DNA from 3 places in the Lelliottia sp. RD5 genome. Region 2 is predicted to be linked to each of the others. Evidence: predicted binding sites of a transcription regulator. Region 2 holds the regulator's gene; each other region holds the start of a gene.

Region 1 (5,442 bases), on a different contig from region 2:
AAACCAACTTGCCGATGATGGGATGCACAGTGTTTCAGATATATGGCTGCGTTTGAGCCGCAACTTCACCCCCGAGTCAGCACTGTTTCGGCATGCAGTGCGGATGTCCGCCGTACTTTGCACGGGTTACGCATTTATCCAAATAACGGGCTTACAACATGGTTACTGGATTCTTTTGACTAGCCTGTTTGTCTGTCAGCCCAATTATAATGCTACACGTCACCGGCTGGCGTTGAGAATCATCGGTACCCTTGTGGGTGTCGCCATTGGGCTTCCTGTGCTCTATTTTGTCCCCTCAATTGAAGGACAATTGATCCTTATTGTGATTACCGGCGTCCTGTTTTTCGCATTTCGTCACGTCCAGTATGCGCACGCCACGATGTTCATCACCTTGCTGGTTTTGCTTTGCTTCAACCTGCTAGGTGAAGGATTTGAAGTCGCTTTGCCACGGGTGATCGACACGCTAATTGGCTGCGCTATTGCCTGGGCGGCCGTGAGCTTTATCTGGCCTGACTGGCGTTTCAGGAACTTACCGCGCGCACTGGATCTCGCAATCAATGCGAACTGTCGCTATCTTGACGCGATTCTTGAGCAGTACCATCAGGGCCGCGACAACCGTCTGGCATACCGTATTGCCAGACGCGATGCTCATAACCGTGATGCGGAACTGGCCTCTGTCGTCTCAAATATGTCAACGGAACCCCGTGCAACGCCAGAAATTCGCGAGGTAGCCTTCCGACTTCTGTGTCTAAACCATACCTTTACCAGCTATATTTCAACCTTGGGTGCGCATCGCGAGCAATTAACCAACCCCAATATTCTCGCCTTGTTGGATGACGCTGTATGTTACGTTGATGATGCGCTTCATCATCGACCCGCGGATGAACCACGCGTACAAATGGCGATAGACGAACTCAGCCAGCGCATTGCGCATTTTGATCCCGGTACAGACAGCAAAGCTCCGCTTATCCTCCAGCAAACAGGTCTGCTTATTGCTCTTCTGCCCGAGATCTGCCGACTACAACAACAAATCGCTACTTCCCGGAATGATTATCAGACCTTACAGGAAGCGCATTAAACCACTCATTAAGCTCCCGACGCCTGGCTGTCGGGAGCGCCGCCTCATGTAGCCCTTCGATTGCCCCCGCAAGTGCAAACAAGACCTTAATGCCAAGGTGCTTATTTTTGGCTCTGATCTTCAGCCAACTTTCTTCAGCTCCAAGTGTACGGAGCATAATTTCACTGGTAATACCCGCTTCGTAGAGGAGAACTTCAATCGGAAAAGTCAGGTTGGGCAAATCTTTTAGCCTGCGCCGATTATCCCGCTCGACACGTTCCTGTCGTGCTGCTTTTAATGCAAAGCTGGAAAGTTGCAGGAGCTTTTCCCGATCTTGCCAAAGTCCGTCGTCCACACGGTAATAGTTCAACAGAACAGGCCTGCCACGTTTTACCAATTCCAGATAGGTCGGATTATGTTTTACACAGTACTGCGCACTCTCTTCACACGCTCGCAGATACAGTTCGCCCTCAGACACCATGGCAAACACAGCCTCATTTACCGCCAATGTATAGCCACCAAAAAGTGCCCTATGATGGATATCACCCAAAGATGAGAGGTATTCCTGGGATTTATAGATCCGTTCGTATGATATCTTTTTCATGATATTATCCTTTAAAATCATGCAGTAACAACGCTATTAATTACTATCGGATCCGCTAGCAGAAAAATAGGCAACTTATTGTCACTCGGCAAGATGAATTTACGATATTGGCCGATCTCGAACGAAATTTGCGAGGCGCTTTCCGAAATTGAGGTTGATCTTTAGTCATACAGGGGTTACTGTATATTCATACAGTAACTACAGGGCTGGAATGATTATGCACACTTCAAGCTATGCAAATCGCTCAACATCTTTTTCTCCATCCAAGGGCAATGACACGCAAAATACTTTCGGGCGTGTTTCGACCGGGATGATAAGTGAAGTGGTTTATCGTGAAGACCAGCCCTTGATGACACAGTTGCTGTTGTTGCCGCTATTACAGCAACTCGGCCAGCAGTCACGCTGGCAGCTGTGGTTAACGCCAAAGCAAAAATTGAGTCGCGAATGGGTCCAATCTGCTGGATTACCGCTCGCAAAAGTGATGCAGATTAGCCAACTGGCCCCCTGCCATACGGTAGATTCAATGATTCGTGCATTGCGCACCGGGAATTACAGCGTGGTGATTGGCTGGCTATCAGAAGAATTAACGGAAGATGAACATTATCGTTTAGTGGAAGCCGCCGAAGAAGGTAACGCGATCGGCTTAATAATGCGTCCGATTCATCCCGATTCTCTCGGCAGAGGACACCTTTCTGGGCTAAAAATTCACTCTAATTTGTATCATTAAGTAAATTTAAGATTTTTCCTGGAACTTTTTTTGACAGTTGGACAGCCGATTGGTTCCATAAGAAAAAACTTCGTCAAAGCCTGTCTGGCGCGGTTTCCCTTAATTTTACAGCATAAAATCCGCATTCAAAATGTTAAATATTGTGTATACGGAGCTTTTTTTTTCATATGCCTGACGGAGTTCACACTTGTAAGTTTTGAACTACGTTGTAGACTTTACATCGCCAGGGGTGCTCGGTCTAAGCCGAAGATATCGGTAGAGTTACTAGTTTGAGCTCGCCCCCCGGTGAAGGATTTAACCGTGATTTCTCGACGAGATCTTCATGGCGATTTTTGGATGATAACGAGGCGCAAAAAATGAAAAAGACAGCTATCGCGATTGCAGTGGCACTGGCTGGCTTCGCTACCGTAGCGCAGGCCGCTCCGAAAGATAATACCTGGTATGCAGGTGGCAAACTGGGCTGGTCTCAGTTCCACGACACTGGCTGGTACAACAGCTCCCTGAACAACGATGGCCCAACTCACGAAAGCCAGCTCGGTGCAGGTGCGTTTGGTGGCTATCAGGTTAACCCGTATGTTGGTTTTGAAATGGGTTACGACTGGTTAGGTCGTATGCCATACAAAGGCGACAACGTTAACGGCGCATTCAAAGCTCAAGGCGTACAGCTGACCGCTAAACTGGGTTACCCAGTGACCGACGATCTTGACGTGTACACCCGTCTGGGCGGCATGGTATGGCGCGCTGACTCCAGCAACAGCGAACGTGGCGACGACCATGACACTGGCGTATCTCCAGTATTCGCTGGTGGCGTAGAGTGGGCAATGACCCGCGATATCGCTACCCGTCTGGAATACCAGTGGGTTAACAACATCGGCGACGGCAACACCGTTGGTGTTCGTCCTGACAACGGCATGCTGAGCGTAGGTGTTTCCTACCGTTTCGGCCAGCAGGAAGAAGCAGCGCCAATCGTTGCTCCAGCTCCGGCACCAGCTCCGGAAGTACAGACCAAGCACTTCACTCTGAAGTCTGACGTTCTGTTCAACTTCAACAAAGCAACTCTGAAACCAGAAGGTCAACAGGCACTGGATCAGCTGTACACTCAGCTGAGCAATCTGGATCCTAAAGACGGTTCAGTAGTGGTTCTGGGCTTCACCGACCGTATCGGTTCTGACGCTTACAACCAGGGTCTGTCCGAGAAACGTGCACAGTCTGTTGTTGATTACCTCGTGTCTAAAGGTATCCCAGCTAACAAGATCTCTCCACGTGGTATGGGCGAATCTAACCCAGTGACCGGCACTACCTGTGACAACGTGAAACCTCGCGCTGCACTGATCGACTGCCTGGCACCAGATCGTCGCGTAGAGATCGAAGTTAAAGGTATCAAAGACGTTGTAACTCAGCCTGCGGCATAAGTTATCGTCTTATAAAAAAACCCCGCCATGCGGGGTTTTTTATTATCTAACGAAACGTAATTTACGATTTTTTTCCAAGCATCGCCTGAAGATCGTTTTTCAACGTAGACATCTGGTTGGCATATTTCTCTTTATGCTCAGCATCTTCAATCAACTGTACGACCGTCTCAGAAAGCGTTTTACCCCGACGTTGAGCAAGCCCGGCTAATCGTTGCCAAACCATGAACTCAAGATCGATTGATTTCTTACGCGTGTGCTGATGCTCGGCGTTAAAATGCCGTTTGCGGCGAGCGCGGATGGTCTGCTTCATACGGTTCATTAACGCGGGATTAATATGCTTCTCTATCCAGCTATTAACGTGTACCGGTTCGTTTTCGAGTGTCAGTAATAAATCCACCGCTTCTTTTGCAGCACTGGCTTCGATGTAGCAGGTGATCAGCTCCCCTTCACGGTGCTTTTTGACCAGGTACTTCCATTTCCAGCCGCTTTCGAGATTTTCCAGTTGTTGATATTTCATTGCGATCTCAGTGTTACCTCGTAACTCTGTTCAGAATATCAGTTTTTTGACAATCTGCTGAAAAGAAATCATTTCCTGTGAGCTGTTACGCCGCATTCACTACCTGATTTTCCTAATCCCGGTTGGGCAGAGACCGATGCTTACGGTATACTCCACGGTTTTACATCTAACTAAAAAACATCAACTTTGACCATTACGAAACTAGCATGGCGTGATTTGGTTCCTGATACCGAAAGCTATCAGGCGCTATTTACACAGCCAAACCTCGCAAAAGAGCACGACTTCATACTTAGCGATACGCAACCGCGTTTGCACTACGCGCTTGAGCAGGTGTTAAGTCCATGGACAACCTCCCCTTTCATGCTGCTGAAGGCGCCTGAAGAAGCTGAATACTTGGCGCTGATCGCCGATGCTACGCGTCAGTTGTGGCCTGAAGAAAGCACTGTGTATGGCGGCCAATATCGTATCGCGGGACGTGATGTTACTTTCGAACCAGCCGCACACGCTGAAGATAACTTCGCCGCTACGGGTGAAGTCATAACGGCCGAGTGGGCTGAAGCTGAACAACTGTTTGGCTGCCTGCGCCATTTTAATGGCGAGTTGAGCTTACAGCCTGGGCTGGTGCATAAAGCCAACGGTGGCGTCCTCATTATCTCTCTACGCACGCTCATGGCACAACCGCTGCTGTGGATGCGACTGAAGACAATAGTGACTCACCAGCGCTTTGACTGGCTTTCCTATGATGAATCGCGCCCATTGCCAGTTACCGTCCCCTCAATGCCGGTTTCATTAAAAGTGATTCTGACGGGGGATCGCGAGTCGCTGGCTGATTTCCAGGAAATGGAACCCGAATTAGCCGATCAAGCCGTCTATTCCGAGTTTGAAGACAACATCCAGATTGCCGATGCCGACGATATGTCGCAATGGGGTCAGTGGGTGATAACCATGGCTGAGCGTTACGAATTGCCAACACCAGCGGAAGATGCATGGGCGGGTTTAATTCGTGAAGCGACGCGCTACACGGGTGACCAGGAAACGCTTCCGCTCTGTCCTCTGTGGATTGGAAAGCAATTACGCGAAGTAGGCGTTATCTGTGGGCAGGAATCGTTTACGGGCGAACAATTC
Region 2 (5,442 bases):
GGCCTCGCAGAGCAAGAAAGACAGCGAGTGCCAGCCACAAACCCTGGTTTCCCAAATAGGGAACGGTGAGCAACGTCAAACCGAAACCCGCCGCGGCTACCGCCATGCTATTGCGCATTTCTGCACCCCGTGTTGCGCCAATAAACATGCCATCCAGCAAATAGCACCAGACACCCGCCACCGGTAGCACCACTTGCCAGAAAATGTAGTGCCGTGCCAGCTCACGTAGTTCAGGTAATGACGTCAGTAGCGCGACGATATGCCCGCCAAAAAGAGCGTAAATTAGCGCAAACACCAGCGCGACCAGCCCGGACTGACGGCAGGCGGCTCGCCAGACCTCCTGTAATTTCCCGGCCTGTCGCGCACCGAAAGCCTGACCGGAGTGCGCTTCAACGGCATAGGCAAAACCATCCAGCGCGTAGGCGGTAAATGTCAGCAGCGTCATTAGCACCGCGTTGACCGCAACGATCTCAGGCCCAAGACGCGCGCCCAATACGGTCATCGCACCGAAGCATAGCTGGAGCAATAAAGAGCGCAACATGATGTCGCGGTTCAGCGCCAGCAGCTTGCGCATATTGCCCCGCCATGCATTTTTCAGCAGCGCGAGTGTGACGCCACGCATCACCAGCACGCGTTTCACCATCCATAAGCCGATAAGGAACGTGGCATATTCCGCGATGACGGTTGCCAGTGCGGCACCCTGCACATTCATATGCAAACCCATCACCAGCCACAGATCGAGAACGATATTCAGGATATTCCCCACCACCAGCAAAATGAACGGGGCACGGACATATTGCACGCCGAGCAACCAGCCAAGCAGCACGAGGTTAGCGAGCGATGCAGGGGCGCTGAGCCAGCGAATTTCCAGAAAACGGCGCGCCTGTGCCAGCACCGCCTCGCTGCCGCCGACGATATGCAGCGCCAGATCGATGAGAGGCGCACGCAATACGACAATCAGCAGCCCGGCACCTAATGCCAGGATCAGCGGCTGAACCAGCGCCCGCCCAAGGCGAACGGGATCTTTCGCGCCAAAAGCCTGGGCTGTCAGTCCGGTTGTGCTCATGCGCAAAAACAGGAGCAGCATAAAGAGGAAGCTGGTCGCCATCGCGCCAATCGCGATGCCACCTAAATAAACAGGAGAATCCAGATGTCCAATGACGGCCGTATCCACCAGTCCAAGCAAAGGAACGGTGATATTGGAAAAAATCATTGGCAGCGCAAGACGCCATAATGCCTTGTCTGAAGTTGTCAGCAGAGACATAGGAAATTACCGGAAGCGAGATAAGACAGCCAGGCTGCGCGGATGGCGCAGCCTGTCAGAGAGAAATTACAGCCATTCACCGTTGCGGATAACGCCAACCGCCAGTCCTTCAATAGAGAAGGTTTGCTCGCGCAGATCCACCACAATTGGAGAAAACTCGCTGTTTTCAGGCAGAAGTTGCACAGTGTTGCCCTGTTTTTTCAGGCGCTTAACCGTCACTTCGTCGTCAATACGCGCAACCACGACCTGTCCGTTACGCACATCCTGAGTTTTATGAACAGCCAACAGATCGCCGTCCAGAATACCAATATCCTTCATGGACATACCGCTAACACGCAGTAAGAAATCTGCGCTCGGCTTGAACATACCCGGATCGACCTGATAGTGGCCTTCAATGTGCTGCTGTGCCAGCAACGGCTCACCCGCCGCAACGCGACCGATAAGAGGGATGCCCGTTTCTTCTTCCACCAGTAAGCGGATACCGCGTGACGCGCCTGAAACAATCTCAAGCACACCTTTACGTGCCAGCGCTTTAAGATGCTCTTCAGCGGCGTTTGGTGAACGGAAGCCCAGGCGCTGAGCGATTTCCGCACGCGTGGGTGGCATTCCCGTCTGGCTGATGTGATCCCTGATGAGATCAAACACCTCTTGCTGTCTGGCCGTTAACGCTTTCATTCCGCCCCCTGGGTGTATATACAGTTATGCTGTGAGTATATACAGTCAAAGGCGAATTTGGAATCAAAAACTGCACAAAAAACCAGAGACTTATTCGATTCCTGAAAGCTTATCGAAAATGTGACCAAAGGAGAGTGACCCAGGTAATGACAGCGATGATAATCGCCAGCAGTACAGCGGCAGAGCCCATGTCTTTCGCACGACCAGAAAGCTCGTGGAAATCAGAACCAATACGGTCAACAACGGCTTCGATAGCGCTGTTGAGAATCTCCACTATCATCACCAAAAGCACGGAGCTGATGAGAAGTACGCGGGTGATAGCATCGACATCAAGGAAGCACGCAATAATCACGGCAATAATGGCGGCAACGCCTTCTTGCCGGAAGGCGGCTTCATTTATCCATGCTGCGCGGAAACCTTTCCATGAATATCCGGCTGCTTTGATGATTCGGGTAAACCCAGTGGTATTATTGGCCATTAAAAGAACCTTTTATTAGATTTGACGTCAGTAACAAGGGCTGCAGCGGGTTTCGCAGCAGCCTGAAGTATGACGGGTAACAACAGAAATCTTGCGCGCTTTCTGTTATCCTTGCGCCGCAATTGCATTATTAACCAGAGGCTTTACATCGTTTATGTCCGGCTGGCCACGAATTTACTACAAATTACTTAATTTACCATTAAGCGTACTGGTAAAAAGTAAGTCTATCCCGGCGGAACCTGCGCTGGAATTAGGGCTCGATACCTCGCGCCCTATTATGTACGTTTTGCCTTATAACTCGAAGGCAGACTTACTGACGCTGCGCGCCCAATGTCTGGCGCACGATTTACCGGATCCTTTGGAACCCCTGGAGATCGACGGCACTCTCCTTCCTCGCTATGTGTTTATCCACGGCGGGCCGCGCGTGTTTACCTATTACACGCCGAAAGAAGAGTCGATCAAACTGTTCCACGACTATCTTGATCTGCACCGCAGTAACCCCGATCTGGACGTCCAGATGGTGCCAGTGTCGATCATGTTTGGTCGTCGTCCAGGGCGTCAAAAAGGCGACGAGAATCCGCCATTGCGCATGCTTAACGGCGTGCAAAAATTCTTTGCCGTGTCATGGTTGGGTCGCGATAGTTTTGTTCGTTTCTCGCCGTCTGTGTCGTTACGACGCATGGCTGATGAGCACGGTACCGATAAAATTATTGCCCAAAAACTGGCACGCGTTGCGCGTATGCACTTCGCCCGTCAGCGTTTAGCGGCTGTGGGGCCACGATTGCCCGCGCGTCAGGATCTGTTCAACAAACTGCTGGCGTCCAAAGCGATTGCCCGCGCGGTTGAAGACGAAGCGCGAAGCAAGAAAATCTCTCATGAGAAAGCGCAGCAAAACGCTATCGCACTGATGGAAGAGATTGCAGCGAACTTCTCCTACGAGATGATCCGACTGTCTGACCGTATTCTGAGCTTCACCTGGAACCGTCTGTACCAGGGGATTAACGTTCATAACGCCGAGCGTGTGCGCCAGTTGGCCCACGACGGTCATGAGATTGTCTACGTGCCCTGCCACCGCAGCCACATGGATTATCTGCTGCTCTCCTACGTGCTCTATCATCAGGGGCTGGTTCCGCCGCATATTGCTGCCGGGATCAACCTGAATTTCTGGCCAGCAGGTCCGATTTTCCGTCGTTTGGGCGCATTCTTTATTCGTCGTACCTTTAAAGGCAACAAGCTCTATTCAACGGTGTTCCGCGAATATCTGGGCGAACTGTTCAGCCGTGGTTATTCCGTCGAATACTTTGTTGAAGGGGGTCGCTCCCGCACCGGCCGTCTGCTCGACCCGAAAACCGGGACGCTCTCGATGACCATTCAGGCCATGCTTCGCGGCGGCACACGTCCGATTACGCTGGTACCGATTTACATTGGTTACGAACACGTAATGGAAGTGGGCACGTACGCTAAAGAGCTACGCGGCGCGACAAAAGAAAAAGAGAGCTTACCGCAGATGCTGCGTGGTCTGAGCAAGCTGCGTAATCTCGGTCAGGGCTACGTAAACTTTGGCGAACCGATGCCGCTGATGACGTATCTGAACCAGCATGTGCCGGAATGGCGAGAATCTATCGATCCGATCGAAGCCATTCGCCCGGCGTGGTTGACGCCTACAGTGAACAATATCGCTGCCGATTTGATGGTGCGTATTAACAACGCGGGCGCGGCTAACGCCATGAACCTGTGCTGTACCGCGCTTCTGGCCTCTCGTCAGCGCTCACTGACACGCGAACAGCTGACCGAACAGCTCGATTGTTATCTCGACATGATGCGCCATGTTCCGTACTCAACGGACTCAACTGTACCGTCTGTGACGGCGGGGCAATTGATCGACCATGCGCTGCAAATGAACAAGTTCGAGGTCGAGAAGGACACGATTGGTGACATCATCATTCTGCCGCGCGAGCAGGCGGTGTTGATGACGTACTATCGCAACAATATCGCGCATATGCTGATGCTGCCGTCGTTGATGGCTGCCATCATCACTCAGCACCGTCGTATTTCCCGTCAGGAGATACTGCGTCATGTTGAAGTGCTTTACCCGATGTTGAAAGCGGAGTTGTTCCTGCGCTGGAGTAAAGACGAGCTTGCAACAGAGCTGGATAAACTGACCGAGGAGATGCTCCGTCAGGGGCTGATCGCGGTGAAAGGCGATGAGCTGCATATCAATCCGTCACGTTCTCGCACGCTTCAACTGCTGGCCGCAGGCGCGCGTGAGACGCTGCAACGCTACGCCATCACCTTCTGGCTGCTGAGCGCTAACCCGTCCATTAACCGTGGAACGCTGGAAAAAGAGAGCCGCACGCTGGCTCAGCGTTTGTCTGTGCTGCATGGCATCAACGCACCTGAATTCTTCGATAAAGCGGTGTTTAGCTCACTGGTGCTGACGCTGCGTGACGAAGGCTATATCAGCGATACCGGAGATGCCGAGCCTGGCGAAACCATGAAGGTTTACCAGATGCTGGCGGAACTGATTACGTCCGATGTGCGTTTGACGATTGAGAGCGCAACGCAGGACGAGTAAAACGGCTTGTGCGATCCGCATTAGTACGGAGACGAAAACGGCAACCTGATGGTTGCCGTTTTGCTTCTAAGACCAGTAACTCATCGCCAGACCTAAAAACAGCACCAGGCCAACGTAGTTATTATTCAGGAAGGCTTTAAAGCAGGCTTCACGATCGCGCTTTGCGATCAGCTTTTGCTGATACGCAAACAACAATCCCGCCACCAGAACCGACCAGTAAAACTCCCAGTTCAGCCCGTTCAGACGACCAATGACGACCATTAGCGCCAGCACGGCGACCTGCAATATTCCAATAATCAGCTTGTCGTGACGGCCGAATAAAATCGCCGTCGATTTGATGCCGATTTTCAGGTCATCATCACGGTCAACCATCGCGTACTGAGTGTCGTAGGCCACTGCCCACAGGATATTGGCGAGAAACATCAGCCAGCAGCTCAGCGGCACGGACTC
Region 3 (5,442 bases), on a different contig from region 2:
GCGCGCGTTGCCCTTTGCGATTAACGTGCTGACACACAGTCGGCAACGTTATCGCCGAAATCTGCGTTTCTATGCCGATGAACCGCGTTTGCGCGTGGGCGGCCCGACGTATCACTGGGTGCGTGAAGGTATTCTCGCGGGTGAGTCTGCGCTGGCAGGCGTGGGTGACGATAATACGCCGACATTATTGATTCAGGCAGAAGAAGAGCGTGTGGTGGATAACCGCATGCATGAACGCTTTTGCGAATTGCGCGCTGCGGCGGGTCACCCTTGCGAAGGGGGAAAACCGCTGGTCATAAACGGTGCGTTCCATGAGATCCTTTTTGAAAAGGACGCCATGCGCTCAGTCGCGCTAAACGCCATTGTTGAATTTTTCGACAGGCATAACTGATTTTCTATTGAGGTTAAATTCTCCTATGTACCAGGTTGTTGCATCTGACTTAGATGGCACGTTACTTTCCCCCGATCACACCTTATCGCCGTACGCGAAAGAGACCTTAAAACTCCTGACCGCGCGTGGCGTGAATTTTGTCTTCGCGACGGGTCGCCACCATGTTGACGTCGGGCAAATCCGCGATGGCCTGGAGATTAAGGCGTACATGATCACCTCCAACGGTGCGCGCGTGCACGACACTGATGGCAATCTTATTTTCACTCACGATCTGGATCGCGATATCGCGGCCGATCTGTTCGGCGTCGTGCATGACAACCCGAAGATCGTCACTAACGTCTATCGCAACGACGACTGGTTTATGAACCGTCACCGCCCGGATGAGATGCGTTTCTTCAAAGAAGCGGTATTTAACTACACGCTGTATGAGCCCGCTTTACTGGAGCCGGAAGGGATCAGCAAAGTGTTCTTCACCTGCGATACCCACGAAGAGCTGCTGCCGCTGGAGCAGGCGATTAACGCGCGCTGGGGCGATCGCGTGAACGTCAGCTTCTCCACGCTGACCTGTCTGGAAGTGATGGCGGGCGGCGTGTCGAAAGGCCACGCCCTGGAAGCGGTTGCCAAACGCATGGGCTTTGAGCTGAAAGATTGCATCGCCTTTGGCGACGGCATGAACGACGCAGAAATGCTCTCCATGGCGGGTAAAGGCTGCATCATGGAAAACGCGCACCAGCGTTTGAAAGATCTGCACCCGGAGCTGGAAGTGATCGGCACCAACGGCGACAACGCCGTGCCGAATTATCTGCGTAAGCTGTTTCTTGAGTAATTGCCCTAACGTCTCGACTGATTAATTAACGCTCAGTTGTCAACTGAAGAGTCCGCTACAATGCCTGTCCTTCTTCCTGAGAGACAAGCATTGTGGCGCTACTCATTATCACCACTATTCTGTGGGCCTTCTCGTTCAGCCTGATCGGTGAATATCTCGCCGGGCATGTCGATAGCTATTTCTCCGTGCTGATGCGCGTGGGGCTGGCGGCGCTGGTGTTCCTGCCCTTTCTGCGTCTGCGCGGACAAACGTTCAAAACCATTCTGCTGTATATGCTGGTGGGCGCGATGCAGCTCGGCGTCATGTATCTGTTCAGCTTCCGCGCGTATGTCTATCTGTCGGTCTCAGAATTCCTGTTGTTCACCGTGCTGACGCCGCTCTATATCACGCTAATTTACGACCTCCTGAGCAAACGGCGTTTACGCTGGGGCTACGTGCTGAGCGCGCTGCTTGCGGTTGCGGGTGCGGCGATTATTCGCTACGACAAAGTGAGCGATCACTTCTGGACCGGGCTGATGTTCGTTCAGCTCGCTAACATCAGCTTTGCGATGGGTATGGTTGGCTACAAACGCCTGATGGAAACCCGTCCGATGCCGCAGCACAATGCCTTTGCATGGTTCTATATAGGGGCGTTTATCGTCGCCGTCGTGGCGTGGTTTATGCTGGGTAATCCGCAGAAATTGCCGACGACCACGGTGCAGTGGAGCGTGCTGATTTGGCTGGGCGTTGTGGCGTCAGGGCTGGGCTACTTTATGTGGAACTACGGCGCTACGCAGGTAGACGCCGGAACGCTGGGCATTATGAACAACGTCCATGTGCCCGCTGGCCTGCTGGTGAACCTGGCCATCTGGCAGGAACAACCGCACTGGCCGAGCTTTATTATTGGGGGAGCGGTGATCCTGGCTTCACTGTGGGTGCATCGCCATTGGGTCGCTCCGCGCTCCGAACAAACGGCAAATGGTCGCAAGCGTGATTCCGCGCTGAACGAATAAACGCTTCCGTGACCGGCTGACGCTGCTCGCCATCGCGCACGGCGGAGTACAGCCGGCTCCACAATCCCTCGCCCAGGGTTTTAGTGACCACCAGACCCTGGCGCTCAAAACTCTCTACCACCCAATGCGGCAGCGCTGCGATACCCATCCTGGCTGCCACCATCTGAATCAACAGCAGCGTGTTATCGACGCTTTTCAGGTTCGGGCTGATGCCCGCCGGTTGCAGGAAATGCCGCCAGATATCCAGACGACTGCGCTGCACCGGATAAATCAGCAGCGTTTCGGTCGCCAAATCTTCCGGCGTGATACGCGTTTTTACTGCTAACGGATGATCCGGAGCCAGCACCAGACGCACTTCATAATCAAACATCGGCGAGTAGTGCAGCCCGCTGCGCGGCAAAATATCGGACGTCATCACCAGATCCAGTTCGCCCTGCTGAAGCGACGGCTGCGGGTCAAACGTCATACCCGATTTAAAGTCCATCTCCACCTGCGGCCAGTGCTGGCGGAAATTCTCTAGCGCTGGCGTCAGCCACTGAATACAGCTGTGACACTCAATGGCGATGCGCAATTTCGTTTGCTGCGGTTCATTGCAGGACTGCAGCGCGGTAGCGATCTGCGGCAATACCTGGTTGGCAAGCTGGAGCAAAATTTCACCCTGCGGCGTAAAGCGCAGCGGCTGGCTCTTACGCACGAACAGACGAAAGCCAAGGCGTTGTTCCAGATCGCTGAACTGGTGTGACAGCGCGGATTGCGTCTGGTGCAGCGTGGCCGCCGCCGCCGCGAGCGACCCGCAATTCCGCAACGCTTGTAGCGTTTTCAGGTGTTTTATCTCGATCATGAAAGTCCTTCACTTCGCCATGAGTATTTTGCGCTTGAGGAATATACAGTAACCGCCAATTATGGATGTGTAAACATCTGGACGTCCAAATCCTTCGTCTTTTAAATTTATGGTGCGTTGGCTGCGTTTACTCACCCTGGTCACTTACTCATGTAAGCTCCCGGGGATGCGCAAACTTGCCGCCTTCCCTAAATTCAAAATCCATCGGATTTATAAACATTTAGAGGAATGACACATGACTGTAATCAACCACACTCTCGGTTTCCCTCGCGTTGGTTTGCGCCGCGAACTGAAAAAAGCACAAGAAAGTTACTGGGCGGGTCACTCCACCCGCGAAGAGCTGTTGGCCGTTGGCCGTGAGCTGCGCGCTCGTCACTGGGATCAGCAAAAACAGGCAGGCATTGATCTGCTGCCGGTGGGCGATTTCGCCTGGTACGACCATGTTCTGACCACCAGCCTGCTGCTTGGCAACGTGCCGGCTCGTCATCAGAACAAAGATGGATCGGTGGATATCGACACCCTGTTCCGCCTGGGCCGTGGCCGTGCGCCAACCGGCGAGCCAGCGGCGGCGGCAGAAATGACCAAATGGTTTAACACCAACTACCACTATATGGTTCCTGAGTTTGTGAAAGGCCAGCAGTTCAAACTGACCTGGACACAGCTTCTGGATGAGGTGGACGAAGCGCTGGCGCTGGGCCACAACATTAAGCCGGTTTTGCTCGGGCCGGTGACGTATCTGTGGCTGGGTAAAGTGAAAGGCGAGCAGTTTGACCGCCTGGGCCTGTTAAACGACATTTTGCCGGTATACCAACAGGTGCTGGCTGAACTGGCAAAACGCGGCGTTGAGTGGGTACAAATCGATGAGCCCGCGCTGGTGCTGGAGCTGCCGCAGGCGTGGCTGGAAGCGTTTAAACCGGCTTACGACGCGCTGACGGGCCAGACCAAACTGCTGCTGACCACCTATTTTGAAGGCGTCACGCCGAATCTCGACACCATCACCGCGCTGCCAGTGCAGGGTCTGCATGTGGATCTGGTTCACGGCAAAGATGATGTGGCTGAACTTAACAAACGCCTGCCGTCCGACTGGCTGCTGTCTGCGGGCCTGGTGAACGGGCGCAACGTCTGGCGTGCCGATCTGACGGAGAAATACGCGCAGATTAAAGACATCGTCGGCAAACGTGATTTGTGGATTGCCTCTTCGTGCTCCTTGCTGCACAGCCCAATCGATCTGAGCGTCGAAACGCGACTGAATGCGGAGATCAAAAGCTGGTTCGCCTTCGCACTGCAAAAATGTGAAGAGCTGGCCCTGCTGCGTGATGCGCTGAACAGCGGCGACACCGCGAAGCTGGTCGAGTGGAGTGCGCCGATTCAGGCGCGTCGTCATTCGACTCGCGTGCATAACGCGGCGGTGGAAAAACGTCTGGCGGCAATCACCGCGAATGACAGCCAGCGTGAAAACGCCTACGCAGTGCGTGCCGAAGCGCAGCGTGCGCGCTTCAACCTGCCCGCGTGGCCGACCACCACGATCGGTTCTTTCCCGCAGACCACTGAAATCCGCAGCCTGCGTCTGGACTTCAAAAAAGGCAATCTCGACGCCAACCACTACCGCACCGGCATTGCGGAACACATCAAGCAGGCGATTGTTGAGCAGGAGCGTTTGGGGCTGGACGTGCTGGTGCATGGCGAAGCCGAGCGTAATGACATGGTGGAATACTTTGGTGAGCACCTGGATGGTTTTGTGTTTACCCAAAACGGCTGGGTGCAGAGCTACGGTTCCCGCTGCGTGAAACCGCCGGTCGTGATTGGTGACGTCAGCCGTCCAGAAGCGATTACCGTTGAGTGGGCAAAGTACGCGCAATCCCTGACGGACAAACCGGTGAAAGGCATGTTGACCGGTCCGGTGACCATTCTTTGCTGGTCATTCCCGCGTGAAGATGTGACACGTGAAACCATCGCCAGACAGATTGCCCTGGCGCTGCGCGACGAAGTGGCGGATCTCGAAGCCGCAGGCATCGGCATTATCCAGATTGACGAACCGGCACTGCGCGAAGGCTTGCCGCTGCGTCGTAGCGACTGGGATGCTTACCTGCAATGGGGCGTGGAGGTTTTCCGTATCAGCGCCGCCGTGGCAAAGAACGATACGCAGATCCACACCCACATGTGTTACTGCGAATTTAACGACATCATGGCGTCTATCGCGGCGCTGGATGCCGACGTGATCACCATCGAAACCTCGCGTTCAGACATGGAACTGCTGGAGTCGTTCGAAGAGTTCGACTATCCGAACGAAATCGGCCCGGGCGTGTACGACATTCACTCCCCGAATGTGCCAAGCGTGGAATGGATCGAGGCGTTGCTGGCAAAAGCCGCTCAGCGTATTCCGGCGGAGCGT

The links. Region 2 encodes LexA, which represses DNA repair genes until DNA is damaged. Its sites were predicted from a motif close to TNCTGTATGTACATACAGNA; they were not measured.
Region 1: the regulator LexA is predicted to act here: its motif matches at 1,839-1,858, upstream of sulA (SOS-induced cell division inhibitor SulA).
Region 3: the regulator LexA is predicted to act here: its motif matches at 3,082-3,101, upstream of metR (HTH-type transcriptional regulator MetR).

What each region holds. Positions count from the first base shown of each region.
Region 1 is NZ_JBVYHQ010000001.1:1,157,809-1,163,250, forward strand. Features, by position in the region: gene yccS (YccS family putative transporter) at 1-1,078, shown strand, start outside; gene AC0LWE_RS05890 (TfoX/Sxy family DNA transformation protein) at 1,035-1,661, opposite strand; gene sulA (SOS-induced cell division inhibitor SulA) at 1,879-2,388, shown strand; gene ompA (porin OmpA) at 2,745-3,800, shown strand; gene matP (macrodomain Ter protein MatP) at 3,862-4,317, opposite strand; gene AC0LWE_RS05910 (AAA family ATPase) at 4,504-5,442, shown strand, end outside.
Region 2 is NZ_JBVYHQ010000005.1:33,371-38,812, reverse strand. Features, by position in the region: gene dinF (MATE family efflux transporter DinF) at 1-1,264, opposite strand, end outside; gene lexA (transcriptional repressor LexA) at 1,331-1,939, opposite strand; gene AC0LWE_RS15845 (diacylglycerol kinase) at 2,049-2,417, opposite strand; gene plsB (glycerol-3-phosphate 1-O-acyltransferase PlsB) at 2,572-4,992, shown strand; gene ubiA (4-hydroxybenzoate octaprenyltransferase) at 5,059-5,442, opposite strand, start outside.
Region 3 is NZ_JBVYHQ010000011.1:56,338-61,779, forward strand. Features, by position in the region: gene pldB (lysophospholipase L2) at 1-391, shown strand, start outside; gene yigL (sugar/pyridoxal phosphate phosphatase YigL) at 417-1,217, shown strand; gene AC0LWE_RS21360 (carboxylate/amino acid/amine transporter) at 1,310-2,209, shown strand; gene metR (HTH-type transcriptional regulator MetR) at 2,097-3,050, opposite strand; gene metE (5-methyltetrahydropteroyltriglutamate--homocysteine S-methyltransferase) at 3,286-5,442, shown strand, end outside.